DNA from 2 places in the Paenibacillus sp. FSL R7-0128 genome. Region 2 is predicted to be linked to the other one. Evidence: riboswitches for the same ligand, from Rfam matches in the RefSeq annotation. Region 2 holds a riboswitch; the other holds the start of a gene.
The links. Region 2 has a riboswitch for cyclic di-AMP ahead of NST26_RS22525 (hypothetical protein). Riboswitches for the same ligand answer to the same signal wherever they lie in the genome.

Region 1 (13,037 bases), 1.2 Mb from region 2:
TGGCATCTCACCGGATAAGCTGCAGCTGCTCTTCCAGTCCTTCTCGCAGGTGGACGGGTCGCATACCCGTAAGTACCCCGGCACGGGTCTGGGCCTTGCGATCTGCAAGAAGCTTGTAGACCTGATGCAAGGAGAGATCTGGGCAGAACCGGCAGAAGGGGGCGGCACACAATTCTTCTTCAGAATTAAGCTGCAGTCGCAGGAGCATTCCCCGGAGGTATTTTTCGGCAAGGATACAGGGGAGGGGGAGTCAGCGGAGGAGAATGAAGCCGTATAAGACAGCGATTGCCAACAAGAGAGTTAACATTATATAATTTGAAAGTAACTATTCTTTTATCACGATAGTCCTGAGGACGGAAAGGAACTCTCTTTGAGCAAAACAAAAAAGAACAATGTCACGGCTCCCCAGATGAGCAAGCAGGAGAAGCGCAGGGCAGAGCAGGAGCAGCAGAAGCAGAAAACGAGAATTCTGATCGTGAGTACGGTGGCCATCGTCATTATTATTTTTGTAGGCTTATTTATGCTGGCATCGAAGGACTCTTCGCCTGCCGGTACAGACAGTAAGCCGGTTGCCTTCAATTACAGCGAAATGATGCGGCTTGGCAAGGAGGATGCTCCGGTCAAAATTGTGGAATTCGGCGATTTCAAATGTCCGGCTTGCGCCCAGTTCACCGGTGTGATCAAGCCGCAGATCGTTCAGGGCTATGTCGATCAGAATAAAGCAGCCTTCTATTTCGTGAATCTGGCCTTCCTCGGTACGGATTCCAGAACGGCCTCCCTGGCAGCGCTATCGGTCTATCATCAGAACCAGGAAGCGTTCTGGAAGTATTTCGATGCGATCTATGCCAATCAGGGGAATGAAGAGAAGGAATGGGCTACACCTGACTTCCTGGTGAGTCTCGCCAAGCAGCTGGAGCTGCCGGTGGATTACGACCTGCTGCGCAAGGACATTGACGAGCGTACCTACGTAAGCGAGCTGGAGCGGGATATTCAGCTTGGCACCGATACGGGCGTAACGAATACGCCTTCCTTGTACGTGAACGGCATCAAGGTGAAGGAGCCTTTCAATATGGAGGCGATTGACGCCCAGATTCAGGCAGCAACAGCAGCAGCGGGAGCAGGGACCGCCCAATGACCGCCTTCTCTGCCTTCTGCCGGCGTAACTGTCTCTACTTGGCCTGGTTCGTCTGTGTGGTGGCTGTAGCAGGAAGCCTGTATCTCAGTGAGGTCCTAAATTACGAGCCCTGTAAGCTGTGCTGGTTCCAGCGGATCTTCATGTATCCGCAGCTGTTCCTGCTGGGGATCGCCACCTACCGGGGGGACAAGCGGATCATTCCATACGTGCTTCCCCTTAGTCTGATTGGCGGCAGCATCTCCATATATCATTATGCGGAGCAGAAAATTCCGGCGCTCAGCAAGGTGCTTCCCTGTACCATCGGCGTACCGTGCAACAAGGATTATCTGAACTGGTTCGGATTTATAACGATCCCTCTGCTTGCACTTATAGCCTTTGCCTTAATCTCCATTCTGCTCTGGACAGGACGCAAAGAGGAGCCTGCGGAGTAAGAAGCTGACGGGCAGAAGGAAGAGAAGAGAATACCCTTAATTTTAGTAAAAAATAATATGCAAAAACCCTGTAAAATCACGTGGTAAAGGGATAATGAAAGAGAATGAAAGATCAAGACATACCGGATGATGAATTTGGTTGTTTTGAGTGCTTTTCATTCTTTTTTCATTTGTTTCCACGCTTTACGGAAGACGTGTTGTAGCTTAATATTAGTCCTTGTGAGAAGTTGAATATGCGCTGAATTTTCCGGAAGGAAAAACGGGGGAACCACACTTTGGCCAAGGCCAAAAGGGGTGAATCGGAGCAGGCTACTTGACCTGTAACCGTAGGGCTACCACAGTCCGAATCCGCCAGCTAACCTCGTAAGCCACTAGTGGGATAATGACCATGCACACTAAGGCATGCGGATCATTTCCGTATGCTTATTTTGGTGCCTGCATTTATGAAATCCACTTATGAAAACAGCGCAGGGAAACCCGTTTCAACTTAACCAAGAGAGGAACTGTTACTACAATGGTAAGCAAGGTAAAACGACTATTGATCGGGCGTCCGATGAAGTCGAACGAACTCGATCATGAAAAGTTATCCAAGGTGAAAGCACTGGCTGTCCTGTCTTCTGATGCGCTCTCGTCTGTAGCCTACGGAACAGAACAAATTCTGATTGTACTGGTGGCCGCCGGGTTCACCGCTATCTGGTACTCCTTGCCAATTGCATTAGCCGTATTGGGCCTGCTGGCTATTCTGATTCTGTCCTACCGGCAGACGATCTTCGCTTATCCCCAAGGCGGGGGCGCGTATATTGTCGCCAAAAGCAATCTAGGGGTGCATACCGGCTTACTGGCCGGCGGCTCTCTGCTGGTGGATTACATTCTGACGGTGGCGGTAAGTGCGTCGGCGGGGACGGATGCAATCACTTCAGCTTTTCCAAGTCTGCATAATCATAGTGTTCTGATAGCGGTATCTGTTATCGTGCTCTTAACGATTGTTAACCTGCGGGGAGTGACCGAATCGGCCTCCTTCATCGCTATCCCGGTCTATCTGTTCGTGGTTTCCATCTTCGTGCTCATCATCTCGGGGGTCTTCAAATATATGACCGGCGGCGCCCATGCCCATGTTCCTGAGATTGGCTCGGCCGTATCGAACGTGAGTATGTTTCTGCTGCTGAAGGCCTTCAGCTCCGGCTGTTCGGCTCTGACCGGGGTAGAAGCGGTCTCCAATGCCATTCCTAACTTCAAAGCGCCCGCGGAGAAAAATGCAGCCAAAACGCTGATGCTCATGGGCCTCATTCTCGGGGTAATGTTCACAGGTATTACGCTGCTCGCTTACTGGTACGGTATCATGCCTGATGAGAAGGCCACCGTGGTCTCACAGATTACCGAATCTACCTTCGGCCGCGGCGGACTGTACTTCTTCATTCAGGGGATTACGGCGGTTATCCTGTTCCTGGCAGCCAATACGGCGTACTCGGCCTTCCCGCTGCTGGCGTTCATGTTCGCCAAAGACAAATATCTGCCCCATGCCTTCATGGTGCGCGGCGACCGGCTGGGCTTCTCCAACGGTATTATTTTCCTCGGTGTTATGTCGGCTGTGCTGGTGGCGGCGTTTCACGGGAATACGGAAGGACTCATTCCATTATATGCAGTAGGGGTATTCATTCCGTTCACGCTGTCGCAGCTGGGCATGATGGTCCAATGGTACAGAACGAAGCCGAAAGGCTGGCAGAGCAAGTTCGCCGTCAATACGGTGGGGATGCTCACTACATTAACGATCACCCTGATTTTCATAATCACTAAATTCTCCAGCGTGTGGATGGCCTTCATCTTCCTGCCGGCTGTTATCATCGTGTTCCACCGGATTCACCGCCATTATATGAATATTGCCGATCAGCTGCGGATCTGCCCGGCTACCGATAAGCCTTGTATCAAAGGAAGCACCGTAGTCGTTCCGGTCGCCGGTGTGACTCGTGCTGTACTGCATTCGATCAGCTATGCGAAGTCATTGACAGATAATGTGGTCGCTGTATATGTAGGCTTCGATGAAGAAGAGATTCACAAGATGGAGCAGAAGTGGGAGGAGTGGAACCCCGGCGTACGCCTGATCGTCCTGCGCTCCCGCTACCGCAGCATTATCCGCCCGCTGGTGAAGTTCATCGATACAGTAGAGTGGAAGACCTCTTCAACGGATCATATTACCGTCCTGATTCCGCAATTCGTGACCAAGCACTGGTGGCAGGCGGTGCTGCATAATCAGACCAGCTTGTTCATCCGTTCATATCTGATGAATCAGAAGGACATTGTAATCGCGACTGTACCTTTCCATCTGCATAAATAATATAGAAGATTAGGAAGATGGCTGTTTCTGCTTAATGCGGAGACGGCCGTTTTTACGTTATTATAAGTTATTGGTTGACATAGAGAATGAGAATCAATATCATCAGTATAGACAAGATGAAGGTAACAGAGCTTTTGCCAATCATGAGGGTAACATACAGGAGGGGTATTCAATGTTTTCGTTCAACCTGCAAGGATCAAGAAGCGGGAAGCTGGCGGTGGCCGGACTTATGACTACAACACTGCTGCTGTCCGCTTGCGGAAATGATAATAGCAACGCAGGCAGTAACGGTGGAGCAGGCACCGCACCTGCGGCAACCGCAGAAGCGACTGCGGAGGCCACTGCGGTACCTGCAGCAACTGCTGCACCCGCTGTGGAGAAGACCGTAACGGATGCAATGGGACATAAGGTGACCGTTCCCGCTAATCCGCAGCGTGTAATTGCTTCTTATCTGGAGGATTATCTGGTAGCACTCGGCGTGACTCCGGTTGCCCAGTGGTCTACGAAGAATGGTACTCAGGCTTACCTGGCCGCTGAGCTTAAGGACGTTCCGCCGATCAGCTATGACCTGCCGCTTGAAGCCGTCACCAGCTTCACGCCGGATTTTCACATCGTCCAGTCGGAGGGCTCGGTTCAGAACGGTCTTTATGACCAGCTGAATAAGATTGCACCAACCTATGTACTCGGCGATGAGGTCAGCAGTGACTGGCGCGCAGCCTTGCTCAAGATCGGTGAGCTGCTCAATAAGACACCGGAAGCGGAGAAGGCTATTGCAGACTATGACCAGAAAGCGGCTTCAGCCAAAGCGGCTGTCTCAGCGGCAATTGGCGATGATTCAGTAGCGGTTCTGTGGCTGGTGTCCAAGAATTTCTTCATTGTAGATGAGACCCGCAGCAGCGGTGCGGTATTGTATGGCGATCTTGGAGTGAAGCTCCCGAATCTCGTGACCGACATTCCTGCAGAATCCAGAGCACCGTGGAACCCGATTTCACTGGAGAAATTATCTGAGCTGACTGCAGAGCATATCATTCTGGTGAATAGTGACAAGGCAAGCGGAGCTGAGATTACAGAAGGTGCAGTCTGGAAGGGAATTCCGGCCGTTAAGGCAGGGAATGTTCATGAATTCGGCAAAGATACCAGCTGGCTGTACAGCGGCCCTATAGCCAATACCAAGACCATCGATGATATTCTGAGCAGTTTTGTAAAATAGGTTCTTTACCAGCCGGAGAATTGTGCAGGCTTTTATATCCTTAGGATATAGAAGCCTGCCTCTTTTTTAAGTTGAACAATATTCATATCTTTGCGATAATGAGAATCATAATCATCTATATTTCCCTAATAATCCTGATAAGGAGACGGCATATGGCTTCATCCACAGATTCTGCTCTACAAGCTCCTTCTGTTGAAGGGAACACATCTGTCCGGTCGCGGCCGCTTGCCGCTGCTGTTATTCTGGTGCTGGGAATAGCAGCGATTGTCTTCGGCCTGATGGTATCCGTATCGGTTGGTGCGGCGGATATCCGGCTGGCTACCGTATGGGAGGCGGTGTTCCGGTTCAATCCGGAGCTGCCCCAGCATCAGGTCATCCGGGAGCTGCGGATTCCCCGGGCTGCCGCAGGAGCGCTGGTCGGCGCATGTTTTGCCGTTGCCGGTGCGATTATGCAGGGGATGACCCGCAACCCGCTGGCGGATTCCGGACTGATTGGTCTTAATGCAGGTGCGGGCGTTGGACTGGCCCTGGCTTTTGCCTTCGCGCCAACACTATCCTTCGCGTACATCATGCTGTACTGCTTCCTTGGAGCGGCTGTAGCCTCACTGCTGGTATTCGGGATCGGATCGCTCTCCCATAGCGGACTGACCCCGCTTCGGCTGACCCTCGCCGGTGCGGCAGTAAGCGCCATGCTGCTGGCGGTCAGCCAGGGCATTGCTATCCTGTTCAGCCTCTCCCAGGATATCGCCTTTTGGATGGCCGGGGGGATTGGAGGAGCGAGCTGGAAGCAGCTGCAGGTAATATCTCCTTGGGTCGCGGCGGCCCTAATCGGTGCGCTGATGTTGTCGCGTTCGATTACGCTACTGAGCCTGGGCAGGGATGTTGCAGCAGGTCTCGGACAGCGCACCGGTCTGGTACAGACTGCAGGGATGATTATTGTCGTCATCCTCGCCGGAGCGGCAGTCTCCACGGTGGGGCCGATCGCTTTTGTCGGATTAATGATTCCGCATATTACGCGTTACCTCGTTGGGGTTGACTACCGCTGGATTATTCCCTGCTCCGCAGTCCTTGGAAGCATTCTGGTCCTGGTGGCCGATATTGCGGCCAGGATGATTAATGCGCCATACGAAACACCAATAGGTGCCTTAATTGCAGTATTCGGCGTACCGTTCTTCATCTATCTGGCCAGCAAACGCAAGGGGGAGCTGAAATGAACCGTTCCACCTCATTCCCCCCGGCCAAGCCGCGCCGTTCCAGAGAGGCTGGTATTCTGACACTGCTTGCTGTGCTTATCGTCATTCTGTTTCTGGTCAGTATGAATACCGGCTTAATGCGTCTGTCACCGCTCGAAGTTCTACATACCCTATCCGGCAACGGCACCAAGCAGCAGCAGCTGATTCTGTTTGATTTCCGGCTGCCGCGCATCGTGATCTCCTTGCTGATTGGTGCAGGCTTTGCGGTCGCCGGAGTGATTCTGCAAGGCTTGTCGCGTAATGCTCTCGCTGAGCCTTCCACCCTGGGGATCAATGCCGGAGCCGGATTCGCCGTACTGATCTTTATCTCCTTTGTACCGTCTACTACAGCAGCTCCGATCCTCGTGCTTCCGCTACTGGCGCTTGCAGGGGCCTCGCTTACTGCAACACTGATCTACTTCCTGTCTTACAGGAGGGAGGATGGGCTCTCGCCGACACGGCTGATCCTGATCGGGATTGCTGTGGGTGCCGGGATATACGCTTTTCAGCTTATTTTGTCATTAAGACTCGACCCGCAGAATTATCAGTTCGTAGCCATCTGGCTGGCCGGCAAAATCTGGGGCGGAGACTGGCGGTTTGTGCTGGCCCTGCTGCCCTGGATATTGATCCTGCTGCCCTTCGCATTCTACAAAGCCCGGGTGCTCAACGTACTGAATCTGGGCGATGAGCTCTCCAAGGGACTGGGCCTGCCGCTCGAACGGGAACGGCGGTGGCTGCTGGCTGCGGCTGTTGCGCTGGCAGGAGCCTGTGTATCGGTAAGCGGCAGCATTGGTTTTGTCGGGCTAATTGCGCCCCACCTGGCCCGCAGGCTGGTCGGCCCGCGCCATCAGATCCTGCTGCCTGCGGCTGCCCTGACCGGAGCCCTGCTGCTGCTTACGGCAGATACGATCGGTCGCTGGATCCTGCAGCCTGCGGAGGTACCTACTGGTATCGTAGTAGCGATTATTGGAGCACCGTACTTTTTATATCTTTTGGCCACATCGAAAGCGTAGTACAGGGATGTATATATTAAAAAATCTAAGGAGTGTTTATCATGTCGGAACGTTTAAATACAGAGCAGCTGAGCATCGGATATGCGGAGACTATGATTGTAAAGGGGCTGAATCTATCGCTTCCGACAGGGAAGATTACAGCGCTTGTCGGGGCGAACGGCTCGGGAAAGTCCACGATTCTGAAGACAATGGCCCGGATCATGAAGCCGAAGAGCGGCAATGTAATGCTTGACGGGAAGTCCATTCACAATCTCTCCACCAAAGAGGTGGCCCGCCAGCTGGCGATTCTGCCGCAGAATCCTACTGCCCCGGACGGCTTAACGGTATCTGAGCTGGTAGGATATGGACGGTATCCGCATCAGAAGGGCTTCGGCAGCCTGACGCCTGAAGACCGCAGCATTATTGCCGAGGCGATTGAATTGACCGGCATGAATGAATTCCGTGACCGGCCGATTGACCGTCTCTCCGGCGGACAGCGGCAGCGGGCCTGGATCGCCATGGCGCTGGCCCAGCAGACGGATATTCTGTTCCTTGACGAGCCGACGACCTTCCTGGATATGGCCCATCAGCTGGAGGTGCTTCAGCTGCTGCAGAAGCTCAATGAGCAGGAAGGCCGGACGATTATTATGGTTGTCCATGATTTGAACCATGCTTCGCGTTACGCGCAGCATATGGTAGCGATCAAATCCGGTAATGTGATCAGCGAGGGCGCTCCGAATGAGGTAATGACACCGGCAGTGCTGCGTGAGGTATTCGGCATTGAGGCAGATATTGTGCCTGATCCGCGTACAGGTGTGCCGCTCTGTCTGCCTTACGAGCTGGCTGCGTACAAAGTTGCCGGGCTGTAGGAGAGGAACATGAATGAATTCCTGAGGCAAGAATATAAGTCTAAATTTGACCTCCATCTTGAGGTGCCGGAGGGAGCCGTGTATTCCTTCGCTGCTGTTGAGCTGGCAGAAGAGGCGGGGATGAGGACCTTCATGGAGGCTTACCGGCCGCTGATGAAGGCGCTCGACGATAAAGCGGCCGGTGCGTACTTCGGCGGTTATCTGAGCATTATGGCACTCGCGGTCCAGTATTCCGTGACCGGCTTCTTGTGCTTACCGGACTTCAGCTTACGGAACCTTCACCTGCATCTTGTTCCGGCAGATGGCTACTGCAGAATTGCCTTCTCGCTTCGTGAATGGGGGATGGTACAAGCTCCGGCAGATGAGCCGGGCCGGAAGGCTTGGCGCAATGAGGTGTTAACCAGCTTCTACCAGAACACAGCCGGGCCGCTGATCCGGATGGCTTCACAGGTGAGCGGACTTTCGCCCGGGGAGATCTGGGGACAGCTGCCGACCAAATTCAACTATTATGCGGAAGCCTTTGCTGCTGAACTGACAGATCCGCTCCTGCTTCGCCGGCTGGAGGAGGATTATGCGTATCTGAAGGATGAGCTGCCCGCTGCCGTATTCGGGATGCCGCGGAATCCGTTCCAGGTGAAGATACGGAGAACTGAATCGCTCACGGACCCGCAGCAGACGGTTCAGCTGCGTAACCGCTGCTGTATGTATTACCGGACTGAGGGCGGACGGCTGTGTTATACCTGCCCCCGGATGAAGGAAGAGGAGCGGTCCGCACGGCGGGAGGAATTCCGTGCCGAGCGCGCAGCGGCTGGAGAATAGGGCATAATTGGGAATTTCGAAACATAATAATGCTGTATGCAGCTTCGTAACAGGCTCCTGTCATTGACAAGGGAGCCTGTTCGTTGTTAAAGTTGTGGTTGCTGAAGCCGTAATTAACCGGCAGCGAGCACGACCATTATCTTGTTTATAGAGTTAGGAGCATGAAGAATGAATATTGACAACATATATGAGGATTTGCAGCCGCTTGTTACCGCAGGCTCACTGAAACGGCGTGAGAGCCTTAAGAATCTGGTCTATACCCGCATGGGCGGCGAAGCAGATATTTTGGCGGCTCCTGTTACATATGAAGAGATCCAGAGCATCTATGCTTATGCCCATAATCATCAGATCCCGCTTACGATTCTCGGCAACGGCTCCAATGTGATTATCCGGGACGGAGGCATCCGCGGCATCGTGCTCCAGACCTCGGATCTGTCCGGGATGGGCGTCCGCGACGGGCTGCTGTATGCGCAGTGCGGGGCGAAGATTATCGATGTCTCGGGCTATGCGCTGGAGCAGAAGCTGACCGGTCTGGAATTCGCCTGCGGCATCCCCGGCACGGTAGGCGGGGCACTCTACATGAACGCCGGAGCCTACGGCGGGGAAGTGAAGGATGTGCTGCACAGTGCGCTCGTGATTGATCAGAACGGGCAGCTCCTCACCCTGCACAGCGATCAGCTGCAATGGGGATACCGCAGCAGCATCTTCGCCACTGGACAATATATTGTGCTGGAGGCGAGATTCAAGCTTCTGCCAGGCGATCCAGCCGCGATTAAAGCGTCCATGGATGAGTTAACCTATCTGCGGGAATCGAAGCAACCGCTGGAGTATCCGTCCTGCGGCAGTGTATTCAAGCGGCCGCCGGGCCGGTTCGCGGGGCAGCTGATTCAGGAGAGCGGACTCCAGGGGACGCGCATCGGAGGCGCAGAGGTCTCACGCAAGCATGCGGGCTTCATTATCAACGCCGACAATGCAACCGCCAGCGATTATATCGGATTGATCCAGCATGTACGCTCAGCGGTGAAGCACAAGTTCGATGTGGAGCTGGAGACGGAAGTGGAGATTATCGGGGAAGAATTGTAGGCGATAGTTGTGGAATAAGGGGCTGTCCCAAAAGCCATGAAATGGCTGCTTGGGACAGCTTTTTATTTTGGAGTAGGATCAACGTGAGCACTTGGGTGGACGCTTCGCGAACGGACCGTTGTTTGGGTCGCTGTGGTCTCCAGATTTTTTTCATTCCCTTAGCGGTGAAAATCCGGAGACCAAGGCGACCGCTGCCGCTTTTTCACAATCGTTCCGTCCTCTCCGCTGTTTAAGCGGGAAAAGTTTCTTCAAATCTTTCTAAAATCACAAAAAGAAACCTCTCTTTTGTTAAAATGGAGTTACCACACAACCATTTCAAAGGAGAGGTTTCTTTTGTACATTCAATATACCATGGACCAGCTTTGCTTGCCAATGGATCTGGAAGAAGATATCCCGGAAAATCACCTCGTTCGCGTCGTGAATGCCGCCGTCAATCGGCTGGACAACGCCATTTTTGACGCGGCCTATCCCGGCGGCGGCCGTGACAGCTACCATCCTAAAATGCTCACCAAAGTCATTATCTACGCTTACACTCAGCGAATCTATTCGTCTCGCCAAATCGCCAAAGCGGTCCGGGAGAACATTCCCTTCATGTGGCTGGCCGGACGGCAGCGACCCGACTTCCGCACGCTGAATCGCTTCCGTTCCCAGCGGATGAGAAAGGTCCTCGAAACGGTATTTACCGCCGTGCTTCAGTTTCTGGCTGACGAAAAATACGTGTCTCTGGAGCATTATTTTGTGGACGGAACTAAGATCGAAGCGAATGCCAATCGCTACACCTTTGTCTGGAGCAAAGCGGTCAGCAAACACAAAGCGAAACTGCAAGATAAGGTACAGGCCCTATTCGCTGACATTGAAGCAGCGGAAGAGCAGGAAGAACAAGAGAATCAGGGCAAAGATCTGGCTGAACTCAGCACGGGTTCGGAAATGGACAGTGAGAAACTCGAACAAGCCGTGCAAAAGCTTGAAGCTCAGCTTGCCGAAAAACCGAAAGACAAGCCCCTAAAAAAGACGGTTCGGAAGTTGCGTAAGGATTTGCTCCCTCGACTGCAGAAGTACGAACAATATCAAAAGCTGCTTGGGGACCGGAATAGTTTCAGCAAGACCGATCCCGAGGCAACGTTTATGCGGATGAAAGAAGATCACATGCAAAATGGCCAACTGAAGCCAGGTTACAATCTACAGATCGGGACCGAAAACCAATTTATTTTAACCTACAGTCTACATCAAAGACCGGGTGACACCCGCTGTTTAGAACCACATCTGGCAAAAACAAAGCAATTCCTCGGAAAACTTCCAAAGACGGTCATTGCAGATGCCGGCTATGGAAGTGAAGAAAACTACGCCTATCTGGAAAAGAGCGAGATACAGGCCGTCGTGAAATACAGCACCTACCACAAAGAAAAGAGCAAAGCCTGGAAAGCCGACGTCGGAAAAATCGAGAACTGGACCTACGACGCATCCGAGGATCGCTGGACGTGTTTAGCTGGATACCCGCTGTATTTCCAACGAGAGAGCAAGGAAACCACAGAGAGTGGATACGAAATTAAGAAGCGTCATTACCAAAGTCAAAGCTGCGGAGGTTGTCCGCTAAAAGAAAACTGCACGAAGGGAAGCGGAAACCGGGAAATCGCAGTCAGTTTGGAGCGGCTTAGATACCAGAAACAGGCGAAAGAAATCCTCCGAAGCGAGGAAGGCTATCTATTGGCCGTACGTCGAATGACGGAGCCGGAAAGTGTATTTGGACAATTAAAAAATAACCGGGGCTTCCGGCGCTTTCTGCTTCGCGGCATGGAAAAAGTGACGCTAGAGGTCGGTTGGCTTTCGCTTGCTCACAACCTGCTGAAGCAAGCAGCGAATGACCAGAAACGCAAGGGAGCGATCCTCCAATAACGGAGAATCGCTCCCTTTCTTACAAATTAATCCTTTAAGAAGGCATGGAATTTTTCCCCACCAGTAGAGTATCTACTTTTGGGACAGCCCCCTTAGATTCTTACGGCCGGAGCCGCCGCATAATCAGCTTACAGCCAGTGAATATTTTGCCCGGCTCGTTTGCAGATCCACCTTAGCCTCGGATACCTCATGAAGCTCTAGTCCGCTCACTGCCAGCTCATATCCCGGCTGCGGCAGAGGCACAAGCTCACCATCCGCATTCAAGGTACTGCCCGTCCCGCGCAGAATGACCGCACTGTCCAGATAATCATCTATGACATCTTCAGCGTTCCGGTAGTCAACAGTCTCCAGCTTGAAATGGACGGTGTCCAGATCCTCCAGCTCCCGTTTTTCGATGACCAGTGTTGTATCCTTGCGGGCTTCCAGCCAATCTATAAGCTTCTGTACGTTTGCTTCCATCGTATGATCCCATCCTTCGGTTAATAGAGATTGTTAATTCTAAGTTACCCCTTTCCATGCAAATGAATCCGTGCAAATTAGTTGAACTATGCAAGGTGTTTGCCGTTCTTCATTCGTGTGTAAACTATTCTTATGCATTGTAATAATGCCAATATCTTATAAGAAGGTGAAGCGGATGGGAAACGCATTGTTATGGGGCGCACTCTCCGGCTCGGCGGTCTTGATTGGCGCACTCTTGGCCTTATTCCTGCGGATTCCGAATAAGCTGATCGGCTTCATCATGGCGTTCGGGACCGGTGTGCTGATCGGCGCGGCGGCGTATGAATTGCTAGAGGATTCGGCCAGTGACGGCGGACTGGCCCCGACGATTATCGGGTTCACCGCTGGAGCACTGGTGTTCACGGTGTTCGACTGGCTGATCTCGCGTAAAGGCGGAGCCGGACGCAAGCGTTCAGCCAGAGCCTCTTCAGGGAGGAGCGATGCCAAGGGCGGAGGGCTGGCTATTTTTGCCGGAACGGTACTGGATGCGATTCCTGAATCGATCATGATTGGCGCAAGTCTCATTGCGGGTCAAGGCGTTAG
Region 2 (18,287 bases):
GAGATGACATCATAGCTCTGGCGGGCCGGAGTATCCAGGTTCGCCGAGGCGCCGGATGGAATACCCAGCTCCATCTTGGTCACTGGAATGGCGGCTGTGCCAAGCACCAGCACCACCAGCACAATGATGGCCCAGCGGTATTTCACCGTGGCATTTGCCCAGCGGTGCGAGAAGCTGTGCTGCGCTTTTTTGGCAGCGGTGCTGTGCTTGGTCCGGGCTTTGGCGGTTACGATCCGTTCACCGACCAGGCCGAGCAGCGCAGGCAGCAGGGACAAGGCCAACAGGACATTGATCAGAACGCTGGCCGCAGCAACTAGGGCCATAGTAGACAAGAAGCCGATGCCGATGACGAGCATGCCGCATAAGGCGATAATAACGGTCAGACCGGCGAAGAATACCGCGCTGCCTGCGGTGCCCAGTGCACGGCTGGCTGCTTCGGCTGCGCTTAATTTCTCATCCAGGATCAGACGGCGCTGGCGGTTCACAATGAACAGCGAGTAGTCGATCCCCACGGCGAGACCAATCATCACGGCAAGAACCGGTGTAATATCGTTCATCTGGATCAGGCTGCCGAGGGCAAACGCACCTCCGACGCTAATGCCTACTCCGAGAAGTGCGGTCAGCAGCGGCAGCCCGGCGGCAACGACTGAGCCCAGCGTCATGAACAATACGATGGCAGCAACGGCTACGCCGATCGCTTCCGTGGAGCCGATGGCCGGCATGCTTTTGAGCGAGTCGCTTGGAATCGCGGTAATGCCTGAACCGGACTGTTCAACTTTGGTCACGGTATCGATGATGTTGTCCGGCACCTCCGATGGCAGAGATGTCTGCTGAACCGTGAACTGGAACTGGAACAGGGCAATGCTGCCGTTAGCCGACAGCATCACGCCGGGAACCGGAGCGCCGTCAACAATCAGCGGACCGAACGGTGCTGCCTGAGCAGCAGCGGCTTGACCCGCGGCGGCAGAAGGATCGGCAGTGGCTTGACCAGCGGTGGCGGAAGGATCGGTAGCGGCTTGACCAGCAGCGGCAGAAGGATCGGCAGCGGCTTGACCAGTGGCAGCGGAAGGATCAGTAGCGGCTTGACCCGCGGCGGCAGAAGGATCGGCAGCGGCTTGACCAGTGGCAGCGGAAGGATCAGCAGCGGCTTGACCGGCAGCGGCGGCCGCTGCTTGTGCTGCCAGTTCGGCAGGGTTGATGACATATTCCATGTTGTATACATCATTAATAGCTTTTAGAAGCAGCGCTGTACGCTCAGGCGTATCAAGACGCTCCCCGTCCGGTACAGTGAAGGCGATACTAGCCTGGCCTCCGGCCGCAGCGGGCAGCTCTTTTGTCAGCTTATCCAGCACCTTTTGCGACTCTGTGCCTTCAATTTTCATCTCGGAGCTGGATTGAATGCCGTTGACTCCAATCAGGGTGCCTACAACTCCGAGTACAATGATCCAGACTGCAATGAAGGCCCAGGGCTTAGCATAAGCCGATTTACCTAAGCGGTATAGAAAAGTAGACATGTAGTGGTTTCTCCTCTTTATCTGTGAATTTAGAAGCCGTTGCGTAAATAAGCAAACATGGAATTCAGGTATTGTTCAAACGGCATAGCTCCGGAGTCCCCGCTCTGCTGCTCACCCGGCAGCATGACGTTCAGCCGTCCGTCCAGGATAGGCACGAAGGCCCCATAGACGGCACCTACCAGCAGGTGGGTATATCCATCGGCATACCGTCCACGGGTGAACTGCTCCAGTGTCTCCTGGGCGGTGATCTGCAAATGCCGGAAGACATTGAGAATGTAAGGCTCCAGGGACGGATATTGATTAGCCAGGGAGACGAACTGCCGCAGCTTATGCAGGAACTCCGAGGTGAATTGCAGCTTCAGCAGATTGTACAGGGCATCGAGCGGTGTAGCATCCGACGGCAGAGCAGCCAGCGGGTTATTCTCTTTCTCTTGGACAGCAATAATGCCAATGAAATAGGCGGCGACTGCCTCCTCCTTACAGGAGAAGTAATTCGCAAAAGTCCGCCGGGAATATCCAGCCTTCTGAACAACATCATCCACAATGAAGCCATCCATGCCATGCTCAAGCGCAAGCTCGAAGGCCGCTACGGCTAAGGCATAGGCGGTGGCTTCCTTTTTTTTGTCCCGCAGATTCAGTTTGGAATTCAAAAGTAAATGTTCCTCCTTTCCCTGAAATCTATAAGTTCTAGAGAATCTATAGGTTCTATTATTGCTCAAAGGGAAAGATTGCACAATGAGCATCAAGTGACGAAAATGTGAATATTTTAAATTTGGAGTAATGGGCTGAGAAAGAAAGGTGGGGGTTAGGAGATTAAATTAGGAGGGCGTGGGGAAGGGAGTGGGAAGTAAGTGAGTAAATGAGGAGTGAGAGCTAGAGTGGGAGTAAGAGTAGGAGAGTAAGTGAGTAAGTGAGTAGGTGAGTATGTGAGTGAGTAAGTGAGTAGGAGAGTGGGAGGGGATTAGGTGAGCAAATGAGCAGTACGTGAGAGGAAGAGTAACATGGGTGTAAACAGACGATAGCGCGAGCAAATCCCCGGGCGGATAAGAGCAGAGCTGAAGAATGCGCCTTCATTCACGAAGGGACAGCATTATTGACTTCTTTTGTCATCCGTGAGGTTTTACATTAAATGGCTGCAGGCGTAAGATTCAATCAACAACCGAATGAAATGACACTGTTCTTGAAATGGCTGAATTCCGTAACGGGAACGGGGGAACCAACTGGTGCAGGTGGCTTAAGGATAGGCTGCTGAGTACCCGGGGTGAATCCTTGCCAGTGTGCTACTATGGCTCTGGTGAGGTAGGGCAATCTCGCTGCCCGAATCCGTCAGCTAACCCCGTAAGCCTCGAAGAGAGAGGATGAGCGCCATGATCGAGTAACCGACCACGGAGAGCCCTGCTGCTGCTGTGGTCTTTTTGCTGTGTAGGGAAGGGGATTAATCCCACTGAATGCCCTGAAAATGGGCTGGATGCGGAAATGAAGAGCACAAGTGCCCTTGAATCCAATTGCGCCTCTGCCATACACAACCAAGCAGCCTAAAGTGGAAATTAGGTGCATTAGTGACGGGGAGTAGCGAAATTAAATCTTATAACAACATTAATTAGTCATTTATATGCCGCAATAGTCTTTTTATGTACCACAATAGACAGTTTCCGCATCGCCACTACAGTCAGTTTTCTTATAGCCATATTACATTAAAAGGAGGGGGTTACCATCGCTACTGTATTTATCGTCTGTTTCTGGGTTGGCCTCGTGCTTATCCTCAGTGGCAGCATTCATGGGCACGGTCTGGTAGGCCACCTGCATGTCGGGGGAGGTGATGGCGGGGGGCCGGGCTTTCTGCCGATTCTTCCGCTGATGGTGTTTGTCACCGTCTGGGGCGGCACAGGGTATATGCTTGTCAAGTACAGCGGGATGCAGCTGCTCGCCGTAGTACTGGTCTGTACCTTGATCGCCCTGCTGCCGGGCATCCTGCTCTACACGGTACTGGCCCGGGTAATGACCCGGTATGACAGCAGTATGAGTGAACTCGATTATGATCCGGCAGGCCAGCTCGGCTATATCAGCATCGCCGCAGCGGATGGGGCCGTGGGAGAGATGAAGTATGTGCTGCACGGGACCATGCGTTCCATCGGCGTGCGTGCCGAATCCGGTCAGTCGCTATTGCGGGGCGATCGGGTGATTATTGTGAAGACGGATAAGGGGATCGCAGCGGTCACTTTGTTTGAGAGGGAAATGGAACAAAACTAACGGGGAGTGTCGGAGCAAATGTTAATTTTATATGTAACCGGAGCTATTGTTGTTGTAATTCTGCTGGCGTTAACCAGTATTGTGACCGCGTATAAAAAGGTTCCGCCCAATCAGGCCATGATCGTATACGGTCTCGGCGGCAAAAGAGTGGTTCAGGGCGGCGGGACATTCGTCATCCCCGGCTTCCAGAACAATAAAACCATCTCCATGATGCTGATGAGCTTCGATGTGATCCCGGCGCAGGCCATGTTCTCCCGCCAGGGCATCAAGCTGAACCTGGAGGCGGTCGCCCAGATTAAGATCAAAAGCGATCCAACCGCTATTCTCACAGCCAGCGAGCAGTTCATTGACCGGCCGGAAGAGGACCGTGAGACGATTATTCTGCATTCGGTGGAGGGTCATCTGCGCGGCCTGATCGGGCAGCTCAGTGTAGAATCTATACTCAAGACCCCAGACGAAATTAACAGCAAGATGCGGGAGACCTGCTCGGAGGATCTCGACAAGATGGGGCTGGAGGTCGTAAGCTTCACCATCAAGAAAATTACCGACGACAAAGGGTACATCGACAATATGGGGGTGCCTGAGATTGAGCGGATTCGCCGTGATGCCAGCATCGCCAAGGCTGAAGCCGAACGCGATATTCAGATCAAGCAGGCCGAGGCGGAGAAGGAATCCTCCATTGCCAAAGCCAATGCGCATCAGGCGACGATTGAAGCAGGAACCGCTGCCCGTGCGAAGGAATCGCTGTTCGAGAAGGAGCTGAACATTAAGCAGGCGGACTTCAAGCTGGAGACCGAGGTGAAGAAGGCACAGGCGGATCTGGCGTACGAATTGCAGCAGAATAAGATCAAGCAGTCGCTGGTTACCGAACAGGTGAAAATCACTCAAATGGAGGCCGAAGCCAACCGCACAGTCCGGGAGATCGAGGTCGAGCTGAGACAGCGGGAGCTGGAAGCGACGGTAATCAAGCCGGCCCAGGCAGAGAATCAAGCGACGATCATGAGAGCGGAAGCCGCCAAGCAGCGGCAGATTCTGGAGGCGGAAGCCGAAGCCGCTACGACGACCAAGCGCGGACTGGCAACAGCGGAGGCGGAATTGGCAAAAGGGAAGGCGAATGCAGAGATCGTCCAGCTCGCCGGAGCGGCGGAAGCGGGAGCGCTGCAGAAGAAGGCTGAGGCGTACAAACAGTTCACTCAAGCCGCCCTGACCGTGGAATTCCTGAAAATCCTGCCCGAGCTGGCTGAGAAAATCGCCTCCCCGCTGGCCAAGGTAGATAAGATCACCGTCATCTCCCAGGACGGGGCTTCCTCAGGCGTGAACAAGATTACGGGTGATATCGCCAAAATCATGGCCCAGGTTCCAGAGCTGACCCAGACACTTACCGGCATGAACGTGACTGAGGCGCTCAGCGGGTTACTTGGCCGGGACAAGAAGCATGGACAGGAGTAGAAGAGGAGTAGGGGGAGGCAGTAAGTAGTTAATGAAACGGCAGCAAGCCCCTTCCTGACTGCATCTCTCCACAAAAAAACAGGCGTCAATCTCCAAAAGGAGGCTGACGCCTGTGGTATGTCTGAAGCTGTTGATCAGCGCTGCACCGCTCTCAGGCGGTAGGTGCAGCTGGCGTAATCCCCGCGCAGGTCGGAGACCACAAGACCGATACGCATCAGGCGGTCACCGCCCAGCGGTGTGCCGTCAAAGGCGGGCTGGAATGGAGCGGAGCTGACGCCATCTGCAGGTGCAGAGGCTTCTGCGCCGCCGTGGACATGCCCGTTGCTGCCTTTTGCCCCCGTCTCAATGACATAATCCAGCTCGGGATTGAGTCCTTTGAGCGTAAGGCGCGAGATCGGAGGATTCGGTATGGCCAGCACGCGGAAATAAGCGACGAAGGCTTCGGTCTTGTCCTCGCTGACGAACATCCAGGCGGTCTCGCCGCTGCCCTCGAACGGGCTCAGCAGGCGGTACATATCACCCTGCTGCACCAGCGTACGGATCTCCTTGTACTGGGCAATCTGCCAGGTAGCCAGGTCCTTCTCCGCTTCGGTGAACTTTGTGAGGTCCAGCTCATAACCGAAGTTGCCGCTCATCGCCACATCCCCGCGTGTAGCTAGGGTGGTGATGCGGTCTACCTGATGGTTCGGAACATCAGACACATGTGCGCCCATGCTGCTGGCCGGATAGACAATACTGGTGCCATATTGAATCGCTAGGCGTTCTACCGCATCGGTGTTGTCACTGGTCCAGGTCTGCGGCATATAGAACAGGATTCCCGGATCGAACCGGCCGCCGCCGCCGGAGCAGCTCTCGAACAGAATGTCCGGGAAGCGCGAGGTCAGGCGCTCCAGCAAATTGTACAGCCCCAGCATATAGCGGTGGGCGGTTTCTTTTTGCCGCTCAGGGCTGGCTTTGGCAGAAGCTATCTCGGTCATGTTACGGTTCATGTCCCACTTGATATAGCGGATCGGGGCACTGGAAAAGACCGCGCTTAATGTCTCATACAGATAGTCGCAGACTTCCGGACGGGAGAGGTCCAGGATTAGCTGGTTGCGGCCTTCCGTGCGGCGGCGTCCTGCGGCATGCAGGCACCAGTCCGGGTGCTTGCGGTACAGCTCACTGTCCGGCGAGACCATCTCCGGCTCCACCCATAGACCGAACTGTACGCCTTCCTTGTTGACCCGGCCGGCCAGATCCGCCAGACCTTCAGGCAGCTTGCGGCGGTCCTCGAACCAGTCGCCGAGTGAGCTGTTATCCTTGTCGCGTCTGCCGAACCAGCCGTCGTCAAGGACGAATAGCTCAATGCCGAGCGGGCCTGCTGCTTTGGCGATGGTTGCGATTTTGTCCGCATCGAAGTCGAAGTAAGTCGCCTCCCAGTTGTTGACCAGAATCGGCCGGGCAAGATCACGGTGAACACCACGGCAGAGCCGGGTCCGGTACAGCCGGTGATAGGTACGCGACATGCCGCCGAGACCTTCACCGGAATAGACGAGCACGGCCTCCGGGGTCTGGAAGGATTGGCCCGGCTCCAGCAGCCAGGAGAAGTCGAACGGATTAATCCCGATGCTTACACGGGTCTGTCCGAACTGCTCAACCTCAGCAGTGGCGGCGAAGCTGCCGCTGTAGACGAGGCTGAAGCCGTAGACATCCCCCTGGTCTTCATCTGCGCCATGACGTAGCAGCGCAATGAACGGATTGGTCTGGTGGCTGCTTGAGCCGCGGCGGCTCTCCAGTGACAAGGCAGCTCCCGGAGTAAGCGGACGGCGCTGAACATGGCGCTCTCTGGCCCATGCGCCGCTCAGATGCAGCGTATCGTAAGAGGAATCGGCGAAATCGACGGATGCGCTAAGCGCCTGCTCCAGCCGGAGCGGGGCTTCGCCGTTATGCTCGAAGCGGACGGAACGGGTAATCGCGTTATGATCGGCGAATACGGTGTAGAGCAGTCTAACCGTTAGACCAGCGTAGTCATCTTTCAGGGTAAGCTCCAGTGTCTGTGCTTCTGCTTCATTCTCCGCATACACGGCAGGCAGTCCTTCGAGTGCCGGCTTGCCTGGTGTAATGGTATATCCTGCATATTTGAGTTCAGAGATCCGCGTGCCGTCAGCTAGCTGAACCTGATAGGCCGGCCGCCGGAAGTCGCTCGTTCCATACTGCGGATACTCCTGAGGCAGGGCATCCAGAGAGAGCGAAGGCCGCGTTAGCACCGGGGTTGGCGAGAAGGAGGCACGTTCGCGCAGCTCAAGCACTCCGTTCAGGCTGCTGTCATGGCGAAGCCTCGCTCCCCAGTAGACATGGGCAGGATAACCTTCAATCAGTTGGATAATGTAGCTGGTATCTTTGGACTGAAGGTGGAACAATCCTCGTGATTCGTCTGCAAAAATGTTCATAATCATAACACTCCTTGTGTGATGGGATAAGGTCCGGATATCTGGACCAACTGAGCATTATTTCTGCTGATACCTTAGAAAAGGCAATCAACGATTGCTGTGCAGCCGGGCTGCGGTTAATCCGCTGTCCCGCCGCTGGTCTCCCGGACTATCAGCTTCGTGCCGATCATCGAATGCGAAGGGGCTTCGCGTCCTTCGAACCGCTCGGCGAGCAGTTGAACCGCAGCTTTGCCCATCTGCTCGGGATAGGCGCGGACCGTTGTCAGCGGAGGCTGAACATAGGCCGCCATCTCGATATCATCGAAGCCGACGACAGCCATCCCGGCAGGCACCTGTATCCCGTGATCATGCAGGGCGCGCAGAGCGCCGACCGCCAGCGGATCACTGGCGGCGAAGCAGGCCGTAGGCCGCTTTACCCCTGCCAGCAGCTCGCTCATCATCCGGTAGCCGTCAGCACTGGTCCAGCTTCCGGTGCGGATCAGCGCCGGATCATAGCAACCCTGGCTCTGCATAATCCGGGTGTAATGATACCTCCGGCGCTCCTCCTCGCTGCCGCCTCCGATGAAGGCGATCTCGCGGTGACCGAGCTCCAGCAGATGGCCCAGCGCCTGATCGACAGCCTGCCGGAAATGTGTCCGCACGGAGTCATATTCCGTGCGCTCCGAATAATGGTCGACCAGTACGGTGGTGCTTGTATCCGGGTGCAGCTTCGCAAGCTCTCCCGGCTGGAAGCTCCCGCCAACTACAATAAGCCCGTCACCTGTGGGCCGGAGCGGGGCTGGCGTGCTGTGTCCGCGCAGCGTCTGGCCGAGCCGGATGCCCAGCTCCTCACAGCGCAGCTCCACGCCGCGCCGGATCGAGCCGTAATAAGGGTCGTCCCGTTCCTCTTCGGCTGTACACCAGAGCAGAAGTGTGACGGTCTTGCTGCCCAGCTCGTTCTCCCGCTTCAGCTGCCGTACCCGTGAGGGCTTGTAGCCAAGCTGCCCGGCCACAGCGAACACCCGGCTGCGCGTCTCCTCACTGACCGCCAGAGACAGGTCATTATTTAGTACTCTTGATACGGTTGCGGCCGATACGCCGGCCTCGCGGGCGATGTCTTTAATCGTTGCCAAGCTGCTCACGCCTTTTTAGTTAATAAATTTACTAAATATTCGTCTTCATCCTACCATCTCTTTAGAGTTCTTTCAAGCAGATTTTGAGGAGCGCTTACATTAGGGAGGGGTGCCCCGCCCCATCATCCTCGCGGACTGGAAAGACCTTATCAGCGCTAAATTACACCATTAGGCTGGCCAGGCGGACTCAAAGGCCGTTAACTAACCCATTACTCCTCATTTATAGCTGCAAATGGCAACATAAGCGCTCCTGAGTCCGGAAACACGAGAAAAGTTGGTTTTTCCGCGTTATAGCTTCATCTGAGTCCGCTAGATGCTGAATAAGGCTAAGAGGAGTTTGGACCAAGGTTACAGCAAGTCCTACTTTGTTGTTCGGCTCTTGCTCTGCGGAAACAGCTAGGCCTCAGCTCATGATTCCGTTTGTACGCAAATAAAAAAAAGGCTGCCTATACCGGCAGCCCTGTCTACTTTTCCGCATTATTACGCCATCTCATCCATCTCATCCATATCATTCTACAGTACGCTCACCGAATAAATGCCCCACAATCAGATCCGCACACTCTTCAGAGGTATATCATGTGTGTTCCCCTCCCGCATTCCCTTCAATGTGCTGCATATAATCCCGGGGAGAGAGCCCGGTGACCTTCTTGAACACCTTGCTGAAATAAAAGGCGCTCTCATAGCCCAGCTTCTGGGAGATTTCGTAGATCCGGCCTTCGCCGCGGACCATCATTTCCTTGGCGGCGGTGATTTTGGTCTCTGTGATATACTCAACATAGTTCACCCCGGCGACCTTGGAGAACAGGTGGCTCAGATAGTTGGGGCTGAAGTTGAACACATCCGCGACTTGATTAAGCGACAGCTTGGTACCGAGATTTCTTTTGATATACTCCTGGACATTCTTCACCACCTGCTCCTTATAGCTCTGTCTGCGGGTGGCGAGCATCCGGACACAGCCGTCCCGGAACTGGACGAGCCAGCCGGTAATCTCTTCAATGGTATGCATCTGATAGATTGCCCGGTAGCCCTCCGGCTCCTGCTCGAAGATCTGCTCTACCATGTTCTCTCCGTCCGCGAGCAGGGAGGTCGCCATATATAGAATGTTGCAGGCGGCATCGGTGGCGGGAACGAGCAGATCGGCCCGTCCGTCGAAGATCTCGATCATCCGGGAGATGATGCTGTGCAGGGCGCGGGTATCCATTTCTTCAAAAGCTCTGCGGATCTCCAGCCGCGATTCCGAGAAATCAAACAGCAGGTGCTCCTGCAGGAGGGCTTCGCCTTCCGTGAAGAAGACGAAGGAGCGCTCCTTCACAGCGGCGGGCAGCGCCTTCCGGGCGGCGAGATAGCTCCCCTGCAGCAAAAACGGATCTTCCACCGCGAAGCCGATCGCCCCGATAATGGTCACATTGAAGTAATTATGCAGTACGGAGGCCATGTCCGCCAGCAGCTTCTGGATGTCTTGCATCCAGAGCTGCGGGTCCGGGCCCGGCACAGGCAGGGTCAGCGCGAAGTTGCGCAGATCCAGGCTGGTGACGTAGCAGGCGCTTCTGGAGGCCAGTGTATCCTTTGCCATCTGCACGGTGCTTGAGCATAAGGCCACCAGCTTATCCCCGCGCGGCGGGACGGTGTCCGGCCCGAGAATGCGGCAGGTACAGACCAGATAGGCCGGCGCGGAGAGGTCCACCTCCAGATCCTCCTTTTGCAGCAGATACTGGTTCTTGTTCTCGAACAGGCCGCTTAACAGCCGGATGAAGAATTTATCCCGCTGGGCCTGGAGATTGCCGCGATGGACCAGCTTCGGATAGCTCTCCATGGTCTGGTACTCCTCCAGGATACTGGTGGCCCGGCGGATCGATTCGGCCAGCGCCTCCGGGGTCAGCTCCAGCTTCACCAGGTAATCGGTGGCCTGGATCTCAATCGCTCCGCGCGCATACTGGAATTCCTCGTAGCTGGTCAGCATGATGAACAGCGGAAGCCGCCCGTACTTGCGCCGGACCGAGCCGGCGACCTCCAGGCCGCTTTTGATCGGCATTTTGATATCGCTGATTACAATGTCCGGGCGGAGGGTGTCGATCATTTCTTCCTCCTGTGCGCCGTTGTGGGCGATGCCGACAATCTCAATGTTATATTGCTCCCATTTCAGCATGGACTGGAGTCCGATGCAGACCAGGGCTTCATCATCTGCAATTAATAATTTGATCAAGCTCATCACATCCTTGCTCGGTATGCTATTGTTTTGGGGTCCCCGCAAAGTACCTGAGTACTCATCGAAGCTAAGGCCTCACTTTGTGGGGGATTCTTAGCTATTCTCTCTGCCGGAAGGGGAGCAGCAGCTTCATTAAGGTATAGCGGCCGGGCACGCTCTCAATGGACAAGCCGTACTCTCTGCCAAAAGCGAGCTGCAGCCGTTCGTTCACACTGCGCAGCCCGATATTCTCCAGCATTCCCTTAGCCTCGTCCCCGGGAACGGTTAGAATGGTGGCAATCTGCTCCGCCGTCATCCCGACCCCGTTGTCCTCGATCGTGATGAGCAGATCCGTGTATCCGCTCTTCGTGACCCGGACAACAATGTCGCCTCGGCCCTTGGGCTCGATGCCGTGGAAGATCGCATTCTCGACCAAGGGCTGGAGTGTGAAGCGCGGGATAAGCCCGCCAAGCAGTGCTTCCTCTTCAATCTCTGTGACCATGGTAACCGTGCTGCCATAGCGGTATTTCTGAATCAGGAAATAATCATCCAGCAAGCTCAGCTCATCCTTCAGCGGCATCAGCCGCCGGTTGTCCTTGGCGATGCTGCGGAGCAGCCGGGATAGGGAGGTCGTCATCTCTGCAATACCGGTGGCGTTCTGGATCGTAGCCATCCATTTGATCGAGTTCAGGGTATTGTAGAGGAAATGCGGATTAATCTGGTTCTGGAGCATCCGGTATTCCAGCTCCTGCTTCTGCTTCTCGTCCGCGAGCCGGCTGTCCATGAGGGCTACGATATCCTGGGACAGGCGGTTAATGCCCCGGCCGACATCGCCCAGCTCACTGTTCCATTCAATACCCGAGTCCAGCAGGAAGTTGCCCTGGGCAATCTTGTCCATACGCTTCTTCAGCTTCTCGACTGGAAGGCTGATCGTGCGGGTCAAATACAGCGTAATGATCGCGCTTAAGACAAGCACGAGCAGACAGACGCCGAGCAGGACGAGAATCCATATATTGCTCCGGGGCGCGAACTGGTCGCTGGATAAGGTCTGCGAGAGCATGACACCGCTGCGTACCGGATACGATACCACGATATGGCTTTCCCCATCATCTTGCATTTTCACCATGGACAGCTCGGTATCGGGGCCGACAGGCTTGTCACTGGTATAGGCTACCGGCTCATACGGCTCTTCAATGGCTTTGACCTGATCTCCGTTAAGCTGATAATGATGATCGCCGAGCGTAAGCAGCAGCCGGGAGTGCTCCGGCAGGGCATAGCCCTTCAGTTTGTCCGTAATGACGGAGGTATTCGCGAGCAGATAGACGGTGCCCACCCGGGTAGCCCCCCGGCCATAAATAGGGAACACGAAGGGAATACCGTAGGAATTGGAGAGCGGGTCCTTAATGACGCGGTCCCATTGCTCTTCGGCCTCATTCGTCAGACCGGTGACTTGACCGATATTATGGATCGTAAGCGGAATGGAGGTGCCGAAATTCTCCACCTGCAGGAACTTTCCGCTGTTATCTGTGGCAATCAGGCGGCGTACATAGCTATAGGAGCGGTTGATCCGCACATCGTCCTGCATCGCATTGAAGACATTCAGCGCCTGCTTGGGGCTGGCCTCCGCCGAACCGAAATATTCGGTAAGCAGGGTGTTCGTGGACGAGTTGGTGCTGCTGGTCATCGCCAGCGTAGTCAGATTAATCAGATCCTGTTCGATAATATGGGAGACGAGCTGGAGGTTGAATTCCGTCGCCTGGATCGTTGTTTTGCGCTGGTAATACGTAATCAGTTCGTAGCTGAACCAAGACAGCAGCGAGGCAATCAGCAGCGCAAAGGCGGTCATGAGCAGAATAATGCGGCTTTTAATAGTAGATTTACGTACCGTGGTGAACACTCCTTCATCTATAACTGGACCTATTTAAAGCGTTTTCAACTACCATAGCATATTCCTGCGTTTCATTATAGAGCCAGGGGGAGAAGCTGAGAATTTTACAGGTTTCGGATAAGAAATTACAGGTTTGGGGCAGGACGTGCGGAGAAGAGCACAGAATAGTGAATGAACTGTGTTTAATTTTGCATCCCCATCGGGTCTGAAAAGGCTTACAATTTGAACTAAGGCCGGAGCAACAGATGCCGGCTGCTGAAATATTATCAGAAGATAAAGGGGATAATCGAATGAACTTGAAAAGATTCTACGGCATGACCCTTGCCACCGCGCTCTCCGTGAGCATGCTGGCCGGATGCTCCGGCAATAACAATACGAAAGACGCTGCTGCCACTGCCGCACCTGCTTCGGGCAACGCTGCAACCGCTTCCTCCGAACCAAGCCAGGAGCCGGTAACACTGAAATGGGCGCTGTGGGACTGGGAAGCTACTGCATACTACAAACCGCTGATCGATGCTTATAAGGCTGCACATCCGAACGTAACCATTGAATATGTCGATCTTGGCTCCACCGACTATATGACCATGCTCAGCACACAGCTCTCGGGCGGGGCGGATCTGGATGTTCTGACGATCAAAGACATTCCGGGCTACTCGAACCTGGTGAAGCAGAATCACCTGGAGCCGCTGAAGACTTACATGGGTGACAAATCGATCGATCCTTCCGTATACGGCGGTACGGTCGAGCAGATTGAAGTGAACGGCGAGGTGTATGCGCTTCCGTTCCGCAGTGACTTCTGGCTGATCTACTACAACAAAGCCTTGTTCGACAAAGCAGGCGTAGATTATCCGACTAATGATATGACCTTTGACCAATACGACGAGCTGGCCCGCAAGATGACCTCCGGCAGCGGCTCGGAAAAAGTATACGGTGCCCATTACCATACTTGGCGCAGTGCAGTTCAACTGTTCGGTATTCTGGACGGCAAGAACACCGTGGTCGGCGGCAACTATGACTTCCTGAAGCCTACCTATGAACGGATTCTGAAAGAGCAGGAAGACGGTATTGTTATGGATTACGCGACCCTGAAGACCTCCAGCACGCATTACTCCGGCGTATTCTACAACAACTCCGTAGCCATGATGAACATGGGCAGCTGGTTCATTGCCACCCAGATTGAGAAGGTGAAGAGCGGCGAATCCCAATCTGCGGAATGGGGCATCGTGAAATACCCTCATCCTGACGGCGTTGAAGCCGGAACTACATTGGGAACGATTACTTCTCTGGCTGTAAACCAAAAGTCCAAACACAAAGAAGCAGCGCTTGACTTCATGAACTTCGTAACCGGGGCAGAAGGCGCCAAGGTTATTGCTTCCACCGGTACGATTCCTGCGATCAAGAATGATGAAGTTATCAATTCCATCACCTCCATCGACGGCTTCCCGGCAGATGAGAACAGCAAGGCTGCACTGAATACCGTTCAGACTTACCTGGAAATGCCAATTCATGAGAAGAGTGCGGACATTGAGGTTATTCTGAATGAAGCGCATGACAACATCATGACCAAGAACGCTACGATCGACGAAGGCTTGAAGGATATGAATGACCGTGTAGGCCAGCTTTTGAACAATTAATGTGAATGTAATGTTAGTGTCCTGAAGGAAGGGCGGGCGAAGGCCCGCCTTCCATATAAATAGAGGACATCACAGCACTCACATTAACAGGTATCGAAGTAATTCCCACTTTGCGGGGATGTTATATAAGGTTTGGAGGAGAACGAATGCAGAACGAAACCATATTGCGTACAAATAAGAGCCCAAAAAGCCGGTTGTCGCGCGGACTCCGGGATAACCTGGTCGCGTATAGCTTTATTGCGCCGAACTTTATCGGATTTGCCCTGTTCACCCTGGTACCGATGATTTTTGCCTTTATTCTGGCCTTTGTGAAATGGGACGGGGCCAATCCGATGAAGTTCATCGGGCTGGACAACTTCTCCCGGCTAATCTCGGATACCACCTTCCACAAAGCCTTGTGGAACACGATTGTCTACACCGTCGGAGTCGTGCCGCTGACCATGATCGTAGCGCTGGCCCTGGCGATTCTGCTCAATCAGAAGATTATGGGCCGTAATTTCATGAGAACGGTCTTCTTCTTCCCTTACGTGGCTTCGCTGGTTGCGGTTGCGGCGGTATGGAACTTCATCTTCAGCCCGACCATGGGTCCGGTGAACAACATCCTGCACTTGATTACCGGCATTCCGCTGGAGGAGCTGCCCCGCTGGGCGGCGGATAAGCAGTGGGCGATGTTTACGGTAGTGCTTTTCACCGTGTGGAAAAATATGGGCTACTACATGGTCATCTATCTGGCCGGTCTCCAGGGCATTAATCCAGAGCTGTATGAAGCGGCTGAGCTGGACGGGGCAGGCCCGTGGAGAAGATTCCGCAACGTGACTGTGCCACAGCTGGCACCAACCACCTTCTTTGTCCTGATGATTCTGGTCATCAACTCGTTCAAGGTCTACGATATCTTCATCAACCTGTTCGCGGGCGCGGATAACCAGCTCAATAATGCTACACGGGTCATGGTCTATCAGATCTACAACACGGCGTTCCGCTCGCTGGATTACGGATATGCCAGTGCCATGGCGATTGTGCTCTTCTTGCTGGTACTCGGCATTACCATCGTCCAGTTCCGCGGCGAGAAGAAATACGGACAATAGGGGGATCTATAAGATATGGTTGGTAAAAGTAAAGGACTTAAAATCAGCTTAATGGTGCTTGTATATGCCCTGTTAATTCTGACCGTGCTGGCAATGCTGGTGCCGTATATCTGGATGCTGTCGTCATCGCTCAAGCTGAACAAGGATGTCTTCTCCTTCCCGATGCAATGGATTCCGGCGAATCCGCGCTGGGAGAATTTCCAGGATATCTGGACTCGGATTCCGCTCGGACGCTTCATCTACAATACAGCGAAATTATCCATTATCGTTACGATTCTGCAGCTGCTTACTTCCAGCTTCGCGGCGTATGCCTTCTCGAAGCTGCATTTTAGAGGCAAAAATGTGATTTTCCTGGGCTACATCGCCACGATCGCGATTCCTTGGCAGGCCTACATGGTGCCGCAGTTCATTCTGATGCGCTACATGGGGCTGAACAATACCCACCTGGCAATCATTTTGCTGCAAGCCTTTTCGGCCTTCGGTGTGTTCATGATGCGCCAGTTCTATCAGGGGGTGCCGGATGAATTATGTGAAGCGGCCCGGATTGACGGACTGAGCGAATACGGAATTTGGGCGAGAATCATGCTTCCGCTGTCCAAGCCGGCGCTCTCCACGCTGACCATCTTCACCTTCGTCGCTACCTGGAATGACTTCCTCGGGCCAATGATCTATCTGACCGATACGAAGCTCAAGACCATTCAGATCGGTCTGCGGATGTTCATCTCACAGTATTCTGCGGAGTATGGCCTGATTATGGCGGCGAGTGTAGTGTCGATCATTCCGGTAGTAATTGTGTTCCTGGCGCTTCAGAAGTACTTCGTGCAGGGCGTTGCTGCTTCGGGGATTAAGGGGTAGTGGAGTCAGATTTTTACTATATAAGACGCACTTAAGTTTTGAACTTGAAGCTGCATCGTCGCTGCGGTGAACATTTGGACTTCCGGCCGCTGTTGTCACCAGATTTCTTGATTTAAACCGCTGTTCGCGGGTGAAATCCGGTGACAAAGGCGGTCGCTACCGCTCCTACAGTTCCAAATTTCCCCTCCGCTTCTTTTGCTTTTTGTTAATTTCTTTAGTGCTTCTTATGCAGTGTAAACCACTATTAGGTAATAAAAATATCCTATTCAGTCCCAATCGAGGATTGAGGTGAGTAGAGTATCCGCCTGGCAGTTGCAGTTTGTCGCAGTCTGCCAGGTATTTGTATACCCGCATTGTGATTTTAGACAAAGGTCTGTCCAAGTCAATCATTCTTCTAACGACATGATGAATGCGCTTACTTAAGTGAGAAAGAGGAGGATTAATGAATGAACAGAAAGAACCGCGTGAAGAAAAGGCTTTTCTCCGTGCTGTTATCGACTGCACTCGTAGCCGGAATGTTTCCTGCACTAGGGTTGCCTGTAGCTTCTGCCAGCGAGACCGATGCTTCTGCAGTCAGAGTCCAGCTGGACGGCAATGATATCAAGGCTGACAATGTCAATGGCCTGACCTTCAAAGGCTTCGGCGTACTGAGCGGCAACAGTACGAGCGCCCTGCTGATGGACTATAAGTCCGAGCAGCCGGAGGCGTATGCCCAAATGCTGAAGATCCTGTTCGGGGGCGAACGCCCGCTGATCGACCATGTCAAGATCGAGATGGGCAATGACCGGAATAACTCTACCGGTCCCGATCCTTCGACGATGCGTACGGAGGATGAAGCGGCCAATGTGGCCCGGCATCCCGGCTTCCAGCTTGCGGCCGATGCCAAGGCTATTAATCCGGCGGTCAAGGTGAGCTTCCTGCGCTGGAATGCTCCAGCCTGGGCTAACAATAACGACAAGATTTATACCTGGTACAAAAATACCATTCTGGCCGCATACCGTGAATACGGGTATATGGTGGATTATGTGAATCCCCATATCAATGAGCACGCGCCGGATCTGGCCTGGACGAAGCAGTATGGTGAGAGGGTCAAGGGGGATACTGAAGACTTCGAAAACGATCAGGAGAAAGAGCTGTACCACAGCATCCAGCTGGTGATTTCCGACGAGGTTGGAATCGGCTCCTTCGGGGATGCCATGGTGAGCGATCTGTCGCTGCGAGATGCGGTAGCGGCTGCCGGATATCACTACAACACCGACGACGACAGCAAAGGCAATTTCAAACGGCTTGCCGATGAATTCGACAAGGAAATCTGGAACAGTGAAGCACAGGCCACCTTCAGTAACTCGGCCTTCCGTCCCCACAATAACATGAAGGACCCTTCTGAGCCCGGGACGGGCATCGGCGGCATCGGCGGACCGCTGGAGATGGGCAATACCATTATCAAGGGCTTCGTGAATTCCCGGCGGACGCATTTCATCTATCAGCCGGCAATCGGCTCCTTCTATGAAGGCGGGCAGTACTCGTTCAAGGAGCTGCTTAGCGCACGCGACCCGTGGTCAGGCTTCATTCATTATGATGCGGGACTGCTTGTCCTGAAGCATTTTAATGGGTTTGCCAAGACAGGCTGGGAGAACGAAGGCAATACGGCAGGAATCTGGAGAGCCGTTCCCCAGGCGAGCTACACCGGAGCAACCGGCACGAACCCGGTCAGCGGGCGCAACGGGACTCCAAGCTATATGACCCTGGCTTCACCTGACAAGCAGGATTTCTCGACGGTGATCATCAATGATAGCGAGACAGAGAAGATCTACAAGCTCCAGGCCGTCAATATGGCCTATACCGGCAATCCGTCTCTGGAGATGTGGGAGACCCGTGCGGCGGAG

Region 1: it holds a riboswitch for cyclic di-AMP, as region 2 does, so the genes downstream of both, NST26_RS17070 (APC family permease) here and NST26_RS22525 (hypothetical protein) in region 2, are expected to answer to the same signal.

Annotation. Positions count from the first base shown of each region.
Region 1 is NZ_JBBOCD010000001.1:4,132,489-4,145,525, reverse strand. Features, by position in the region: gene NST26_RS17085 (sensor histidine kinase) at 1-277, shown strand, start outside; gene NST26_RS17080 (DsbA family protein) at 371-1,135, shown strand; gene NST26_RS17075 (disulfide oxidoreductase) at 1,132-1,566, shown strand; cyclic di-AMP (ydaO/yuaA leader) riboswitch at 1,793-1,952, shown strand; gene NST26_RS17070 (APC family permease) at 2,081-3,898, shown strand; gene NST26_RS17065 (ABC transporter substrate-binding protein) at 4,071-5,108, shown strand; gene NST26_RS17060 (FecCD family ABC transporter permease) at 5,261-6,322, shown strand; gene NST26_RS17055 (FecCD family ABC transporter permease) at 6,319-7,353, shown strand; gene NST26_RS17050 (ABC transporter ATP-binding protein) at 7,395-8,201, shown strand; gene NST26_RS17045 ((2Fe-2S)-binding protein) at 8,211-9,020, shown strand; gene murB (UDP-N-acetylmuramate dehydrogenase) at 9,189-10,103, shown strand; gene NST26_RS17035 (IS1182 family transposase) at 10,437-11,996, shown strand; gene NST26_RS17030 (hypothetical protein) at 12,120-12,455, opposite strand; gene NST26_RS17025 (ZIP family metal transporter) at 12,631-13,037, shown strand, end outside.
Region 2 is NZ_JBBOCD010000001.1:5,311,968-5,330,254, reverse strand. Features, by position in the region: gene NST26_RS22535 (MMPL family transporter) at 1-1,514, opposite strand, end outside; gene NST26_RS22530 (TetR/AcrR family transcriptional regulator) at 1,544-2,164, opposite strand; cyclic di-AMP (ydaO/yuaA leader) riboswitch at 2,692-2,874, shown strand; gene NST26_RS22525 (hypothetical protein) at 3,267-3,764, shown strand; gene NST26_RS22520 (flotillin family protein) at 3,783-5,213, shown strand; gene NST26_RS22515 (alpha-galactosidase) at 5,348-7,642, opposite strand; gene NST26_RS22510 (LacI family DNA-binding transcriptional regulator) at 7,759-8,754, opposite strand; gene NST26_RS22505 (response regulator transcription factor) at 9,329-10,957, opposite strand; gene NST26_RS22500 (sensor histidine kinase) at 11,058-12,836, opposite strand; gene NST26_RS22495 (ABC transporter substrate-binding protein) at 13,118-14,461, shown strand; gene NST26_RS22490 (carbohydrate ABC transporter permease) at 14,608-15,546, shown strand; gene NST26_RS22485 (carbohydrate ABC transporter permease) at 15,562-16,401, shown strand; gene NST26_RS22480 (S-layer homology domain-containing protein) at 16,848-18,287, shown strand, end outside.